Regions from separate parts of the Variovorax sp. dw_954 genome, predicted to be linked through region 1. Evidence: predicted binding sites of a transcription regulator. Region 1 holds the regulator's gene; the other holds the start of a gene.

Region 1 (3,902 bases):
TGCGTCGGCGCCGAGTTGCTGCTTGAGCAAGGGGGCGAAATAGGCGAACACCACGAATTGGCCGGTGCTTTGCAATGCGGTGACCGCCAGCACGCCCATCAAGGCCGGACTCCTGAAGACGCGCACCCAGGCCGCCCGCGTGAGTGCCGCGGGGCGAATGCCGTTCGGCATCGTCCACCATATCGCGGCCGCACTGAAGAATGCGGCGACGGCAATGGCCACGAATGCAGTCCGCCAGCCGTAGTGGCCGCCGAGCCACGCGCCCAGCGGCAGGCCCAGCACCGATGCCATCGACCAACCGAGGAACACGAACGTCACACCCCGGCCGCGCTGATCCGCCGGAACCAGCATGCCCACTGACGCCGCGGCCTGCGCCGTGAAGATGGCTGGCGCCAGCATCGTCAGCATGCGCATGAGCAGAAGCCCAAGGTAGCTCGGCATGAGTGATGCCGCCACGTTGCAGACCGCATACCAGACCATCGTCAGCGCCAGAAGCGTTCGCCGGTCCCAGCCCGCCACAAGGGCTGCCAGCAGCGGTGCGCCGAAGCAGACTACCAGCGCGCCCGCCGTCATCAGCTGGCCCGCTGCAGCCACGCTCACGCCGAACGAATCACTGATCTCGTTGAGCGTGCCCGCGACCAGCATGACGCCGGTGCCGATGACGAAGTTGCCCGCCAGCAGCGCCCAGAGCGCGCCCGGAAGCGGAGGGCGACTCAACGGCGAACCTGCAAGGCGCCAGGATTGACGATGTTGGTCGGATTGCCCTTGATGAAGCTCGCGACATTGTCGAAAGCCTGGCCGAAGTAGAGCTCGTAGCTCTCTTGCTCGACGTAGCCGATGTGCGGCGTGCAGATGCAGTTTTCAAGGCGCAGCAGCGCGTGTCCCTGCAGCGGTGGTTCGCTCTCGAAGACGTCGATCGCAGCGAGACCGGGCCGGCCCCGATTGAGTGCTGCAAGCAGGGCGTCGGACTCGACCAGCTCTGCGCGCGACGTGTTGACGAACAGCGCGGTCGGTTGCATCCGCGACAAGTCCGCCAGGGTCACGATGCCGCGTGTCTCGTCCATGAGCCGCAGGTGCACCGAGAGCACATCGGACATCTCGAACAATGCCTCGCGGCTCGGCGCGATCTGCAGTCCGTCGGATCGCGCCTTGGCGCAACTCGCTTCACGTCCCCAGATGACGACCTGCATGCCGAAGGCCTGTCCATAGCGCGCCACCAGTTGCCCGATGCGGCCGTAGCCCCAGATACCGAGCGTCTTGCCCTTGAGCACCGATCCCAGGCCGAAGTTCGGCGGCATCGAGGCCGACTTGAGGCCGGACTGCTGCCATGCGCCGTGCTTGAGGTTGCTGATGTACTGCGGCAGCCGGCGCATCGCGGACATGATCAGGGCCCAGGTCAACTCGGCTGGAGCAAGCGGCGAACCGCTGCCCTCGGCCACCGCGACGCCCAATTCGCTGCAGGCGTTCACGTCGATGTGGCTGCCCACACGGCCGGTTTGCGAAATGAGCTTGAGCTTGGGCAGCTTCTCGACCAGTTGCCGGGAGATCTGGGTGCGCTCGCGAATCAGGACGATCACGTCAGCGTCTCTCAATCGCACCGACAGTTGGCCGATCCCCTTGACGGTGTTGGTATAGACCTTGGCGGCATAGGCGTCGAGCTTGCTCGCGCAGCGCAATTTGCGCACCGCATCCTGGTAGTCGTCGAGGATCACGATATTCATGGCACGTTATTGTGCCTTGCACCCTCGAAGGCCGTGCGCTGCGTGTGTCGCGCCCGCAAGGATGGCTCAATGCATCAGGCGCCTGGCATCGTCCGCGGCTTCCAGCGCGGCGAGCCGGTCGAGCTCGGCGCAGACATCGGCCATGCGGCCCGAGATGACGACGCGGCCCGCACCGGTGGTCGTGCGCTGTGCATCCAGTATGCGCACCACGCGCAAGGGCCTGGCGCCAGGCGTCGGCTTGCTCGCGGATGCGCGGGCCGTGCATCCGGGGCGCACCGCCACGTAGCGCAGCCCGCTCCGGCGACGCGCGGGCATCCATCGGCTGGCCAGCGATTGCAGGGGCGTGAAGATTTCAGCCAAGGTCAGAAAAGCGATTCCCATGTGAACTCCAGATTGGTCAGAGGTTGAACACAGGCAGGATTTCTTCAGGTCGACCGCAACAGGGTGATGGCCTCTTCGCCATACGCCCGCCACCTGTTGCGTCGGTAATGGCTACATCAGCATCGTGTTCCGGATCAGGCCGACGGCCAGGCCTTCGATTTCAAAGGGCTCGCCCGGCTGCACGATGATGGTGGGGTAGTCGGGGTTTTCGGCATGCAGCTCGATCACCTGCTTGTTGCGCCGCAGCCGCTTGACGGTGACTTCATCGCCGAGGCGGGCGACGACGATCTGGCCGTTGCGCACTTCCTTGGTGGACTGGACTGCGAGCAGGTCGCCATCCATGATGCCCGCGTCGCGCATGGACATGCCGCGCACCTTGAGCAGATAGTCGGGCTGGCGTTGGAACAGCGTGTTTTCGACGTAGTAGGTCTGATCGATGTGTTCCTGCGCGAGGATCGGCGAGCCTGCCGCGACTCGGCCGACCAAGGGGAGCGCCAATTGGGCCATGCCGGGCAGGCCCAGCGAATACTGGCTGGAGCGTGTTTCGTTGATGGCGCGCAAGACCTCGCCCTTCAGGCGGATGCCGCGCGAGGTGCCGCTGACCAGTTCGATGACGCCCTTGCGCGCCAGCGCCTGCAAATGTTCTTCGGCCGCGTTGGCGGACTTGAAGCCCAATTCAGCCGCGATTTCTGCTCGTGTGGGCGGCGCGCCGGTCCGGGCAATAGCGCTCTGGATCAAGTCCAGGATCTGCTGCTGGCGGGCGGTAAGCTTGACGGCAAAGTTCGACAGGTTGAGCATGCGCTTGACTCCTTGCGGCACTGGTTGAATATCCAGTACCTGTATTTTTAACCAGTTTCTGAAAGATGGCAAGCATGGTCGCGAGCAAGGCAGTGAAGGAGTCCAGGCGCGTGGTGGTCCTCGGCACGGGAGGCACCATTGCCGGCCGGTCCACGCAGCCCGGCGACAACATCGGCTACACGGCGGCGGAGGTCGGCGTGTCGGAGTTGCTGGGTGGCATCGAGGTGGCTGGCGTCACGTTGCAGTCGGAGCAGGTGGCACAGGTGGACAGCAAGGACATGGACTTCGCGATCTGGCAGCGCCTGGCCGCGCGTTGCGCGCATTGGCTGGTGCAGCCAGATGTCGTCGGTCTCGTGATCACGCATGGGACCGATACGCTGGAAGAGACGGCCTTCTTCCTGCATTCGACGCTGCGGTCGCAGAAGCCTGTGGTGTTGACATGTGCGATGCGGCCGGCGACGTCGCTGTCGCCTGACGGGCCGCAGAACGTGCGGGATGCGGTAGTCGTTGCGGCTACGGCAAATGCGAGCGGTGTGCTCGCGGTCTGCGCGGGAGTGATCCATGGGGCGCTCGATGTGCAGAAGGTCCACACCTATCGGCTCGATGCCTTCTCTTCCGGCGACGCCGGACCGATCGGCTATGTCGAGGAGGGTGCGGTTCGTTCCGTGCGGAGCTGGCCCTCGACGAGCACACAGTGGTCGCCGGCGGAGATCGACGCAGTTTCAGGCGCCAGTGCTGCGCCTCGCGTGGAAATCATGCTGAGCCATGCCGGCGCGAGCGGCGCGATCGTCGATTCGCTGGTCCGGGAGCATGCAGTTGGAGGCACGGACGCCGTCCAGGGGTTGGTGCTGGCCGCCACCGGCAACGGCACGCTGCATCACGCGTTGGAGGCGGCTGCGCTCAGGGCGCAGGCAGCGGGCATCGCGGTACTGCGCGCCACGCGTTGCTCCAATGGCCGCATCCTGCCCAAACCCGGGGATGCGTTGCGCGATGCCGGCGGGC
Region 2 (3,902 bases), on a different contig from region 1:
TCCCTCATCGCGTCCGAAAAGCGTTCGCTGGAAGGTGCGCGTGGGGAAAACCCAGCCGTGCAGTTCGCCGCCGTTGCGTCCCAGCGGGTTGTCGATGGACTGATCCGGCCCCGCCCCGTAGCCGTCCAGTGAGATTGAAAAGCTTGCGACCCTGAGTTTCGACATGTCGTGTTTCCTGGAATCCGCCAAACGGCGCCGAAAGGATATCGCTGTTCGCGAAACACCGCGGAACCGGCTTTGCCGGGCCGCCGGTGTTGCCCCCGGTAGGGGGTGAGAGCCGCGACGCGGCGACCTGGGGGCGAGCCTAGCTCAACCAGCCCTTCCGCCCGAAGTACCACATCGGCACCAGCGCACTCGCCGCCATCATGATCACCACGTACGGATACGACAGGCTCCCCAAGGCCTGCAGTTCCGGAAACTGCATGTTCATGCCGTAGATGCTCGCCACCAGCGTCGGCGGAAGCAGCGCCACGCTGGCCACCGAGAAGATCTTGATGATCTTGTTCTGGTTGATGTTGATGAAACCGACGGTCGCATCCATCAGGAAGTTGATCTTGTCGAACAGGAAGGCCGTGTGGTTGTCCAGCGACTCGATGTCGCGCAGGATCTGCCGCGCCTCCTCGAACTGCTCGGCGCTGAGCATCTTGCTGCGCATCATGAAGCTCACCGCGCGGCGCGTGTCCATCACGTTGCGGCGGATGCGGCTGTTCAGGTCTTCGTGGCGCGCGATCTCGCCGAGCACCTCGCTCGCCAGCGCGTCGGTCATGTTGCCGCGCAGCACCTTCTCGCTGACCTTCTTCAGGTCGTCGTAGATGTTCTCCAGCGTGTCGGCGGAATATTCGGCGTCGGCGTCGAACAGCTTCAGCAGCACTTCCTTGGCATCCTCGATCAGCCCCGGCGCCCGGCGCGCGCGCATGCGCACCAGACGGAACACCGGCACGTCCTCGTCGTGGATCGAGAACAGCACGCCGCGGCTGCGCAACTCGGCGTTGTGCTGGTTCAGGATGAAGGCCACACGCACCGAGCGCGGGTCCTCGCTGTCATCGATCAGGAAGTCGCTGCGAATATGCAGCTCGCCGTTGTCTTCCTCGTAGAAACGGGCCGATTCCTCGATGTCCTCGTCCATCGCGTCTTCAGGAATCGACAGCCCGTAGTACTGCTTGACCCAACGCTTTTCCTCGACCGACGGCGACTCCAGGTCGACCCAGATCGGCTGGAACTTGGACAACTCTTCCAGCGACTCGATTTCTTCCTGGACGAGTCGACCGTTGGCGAGCGTGAAGATATTCAGCATGGCGCGGATTATCTGTTGCCGCCTGTGACCGCGCGTTTGCAATGTGCGGGTTTGCCTCCCGCTCCCCTCGGGGAGAGGGCCGGGGTGAGGGCCCCACCTGCGGCTCTGCGACCTGTGTGCGCTGGATGGATGTACAGTTCGCTTTCCCATGTCGCTGACCGTCGAAGCTCCCTCCCAAGCCGTCGAAACACCCGCGCAACGCCTGGCGTCGGTCCTCGCCGCGCTCAACGACGAGCAGCGCACGGCCGTCATGCATCCAGGGCCCGAGCCGCTGCTCGTGATTGCGGGCGCCGGCTCGGGCAAGACCAGCACGCTGGCGCATCGCGTGGCGCACCTGATCGCCAAGGGCGCAGATCCCCAGCGCATCCTGTTGCTGACCTTCTCGCGCCGGGCAGCGCAGGAAATGGAGAGGCGCGCCGGACAGGTGGTGGCGCGCGTGCTGGGCCTGCGCTCCGAAGCGCCGCCGGCCCTGCCCTGGGCCGGCACCTTTCACGGCGTCGGTGCTCGCATCCTGCGCGAGCACGCCACGCAGATCGGCCTCGACGAGAACTTCACCATCCACGACCGCGGTGATGCCGAGGACCTCATGGGCCTGGTGCGGCATGAGATCGGGCTGTCCGCCACCACGCGGCGCTTCCCGCGCAAGGGCACCTGCCTCGCGATCTATTCGCGCTGCGTCAACACTCGCGAGCCGCTCGAAAGCGTGCTCAAGCACACCTTCCCCTGGTGCGCGGAATGGGCTGCCGAACTCAAGCGGCTGTTCGGCGGCTACGTCGAGGCCAAGCAGCAGCAGAACCTGCTCGACTACGACGACCTGCTGCTTTGCTGGGCCGAGATGATGAGCGAGCCGTCCCTGGCCGAACTCGTCGGCTCGCGCTTCGACCATGTGCTGGTCGACGAATACCAGGACACCAACCGCCTGCAGGCCGCGATCCTGATTGCGCTCAAGCCCGATGGCCGCGGCCTGACCGTGGTGGGGGACGACGCGCAATCGATCTACTCGTTCCGCGGCGCCACCGTGCGCAACATCCTCGACTTCCCCGGCCAGTTCTCGCAGGCGGCACGCATCGTCACGCTGGAGCGCAACTACCGCTCCACGCAGCCGATCCTCGATGTGTCCAACGCCGTCATTGCGCATGCCGCCGAGCGCCATGCCAAGACCCTCTGGACCGACAAGCCGTCCGCCGGCCAGCCCCAATTGGTGCTGGTGCCCGACGAGGCGCAGCAGGCCACCTGGGTGTGCGACCGCATCCTGGCGCACCGCGAGGGCGGCCTCGCGCTGAAGTCGCAAGCCGTGCTGTTCCGCACCTCCAGCCACAGCGCCGCGCTGGAACTCGAACTGGCGCGCCGCAACATTCCCTTCGTCAAGTACGGCGGCCTCAAGTTCCTGGAGGCGGCCCACGTCAAGGACCTGCTGGCGGTGCTGCGATTCGTGCAGAACCCGCGCGGGCGCATGGCCGGCTTTCGGGTGACGCAGCTCATTCCGGGCGTCGGCCCGGCCACCTCGTCGCGGTTGCTCGACGCCATGGGCGAGGCGGCCGATCCCGGCGCCGTGGTGCGGGACTTCCAGCCGCCGTCGGGAACTCGACAGGAATGGCAACGTTTTGCCGACATCTACGGGGAGTTGCGAGCAGCGGCTTCGCCCTGGCCTGCCGACATGGAAGCGGCGCTGCGCTGGTACCTGCCGCAACTCGAACGACTGCATGACGATGCCGGCGTGCGCCGCGGCGACCTCGAACGATTGGCTCGACTTGCATCGGGTTATTCATCGCGTGAAAGTTTTCTTACGGAACTTACGCTCGACCCGCCGTCGGCCACCAGCGACCGCGCCGGCCCGCCGCTGCTCGATGAGGATTACCTGATCCTGTCGACCATCCATTCGGCCAAGGGGCAGGAGTGGCGCTCGGTGCATGTGCTCAACGTGGTGGACGGCTGTATGCCTGCCGACGTGGCCCAGGGCGCGGCCGAACTGGAGGAGGAGCGCCGGCTGCTTTACGTCGCAATGACGCGTGCGCGCGACCATTTGCACCTGGTCGTGCCGCAGCGCTTCTATGTAACGCAGCAGGCCGCGCGGGGCGACCGCCATGTGTACGCCGGCCGCACTCGCTTCATCGATGCGGCCGACGCCGCGGGCTTCGAGCACGTCACCTGGCCGCCGCCACCCGAGCGCCCTGTCTTCGTGCCGCCGCCGGCGGCCGCTATCGACCTTCGAAATCGCCTGCGCAACGCCTGGAAATAGCGCCGTCGCGCGCTCGTTGGACGAAGTGAATAAAAACTCACTACAGCGTTTTTGAAACCGACGGTAACTACCTGCAACGTGTGCAATGCATCACGGTTTTCCCTGCCATTCGGGGATTGCAATTCGATGACACGGGGGGCATAGTGAACCGGACCCCCAGCGGGTTTTCTGCAACCACCTCTCTTTCCCTTCCCTTCCACACCTCTTTTTTCCGCTCCCTTCCCGTCCCTTCCACTCCCTATCCATGTTGTCCCCGTGGCCCGCCCTCAATCGAGGAAAGGTCCTTTTCACCAACGGTCTATCAACGGTCTATCCCAGGAGGTCATTCATGAATCTGACGATCAGCGGTCATCACCTCGACGTCACTCC

The links. The regulator LexA, encoded in region 1, represses DNA repair genes until DNA is damaged. The targets are predictions, from matches to a motif close to ACTGTATNNNNATACAGT.
Region 2: the regulator LexA is predicted to act here: its motif matches at 1,415-1,432, upstream of HB681_RS17385 (ATP-dependent helicase).

What each region holds. Positions count from the first base shown of each region.
Region 1 is NZ_JAAVVD010000048.1:2,296-6,197, forward strand. It holds gene HB681_RS36630 (MFS transporter) at 1-717, opposite strand, end outside; gene HB681_RS36635 (D-2-hydroxyacid dehydrogenase family protein) at 714-1,721, opposite strand; gene HB681_RS36640 (hypothetical protein) at 1,788-2,102, opposite strand; gene lexA (transcriptional repressor LexA) at 2,214-2,900, opposite strand; gene HB681_RS36650 (asparaginase) at 2,975-3,902, shown strand, end outside.
Region 2 is NZ_JAAVVD010000010.1:147,071-150,972, reverse strand. It holds gene HB681_RS17395 (dihydrofolate reductase family protein) at 1-165, opposite strand, end outside; gene corA (magnesium/cobalt transporter CorA) at 305-1,294, opposite strand; gene HB681_RS17385 (ATP-dependent helicase) at 1,443-3,533, shown strand; gene raiA (ribosome-associated translation inhibitor RaiA) at 3,862-3,902, shown strand, end outside.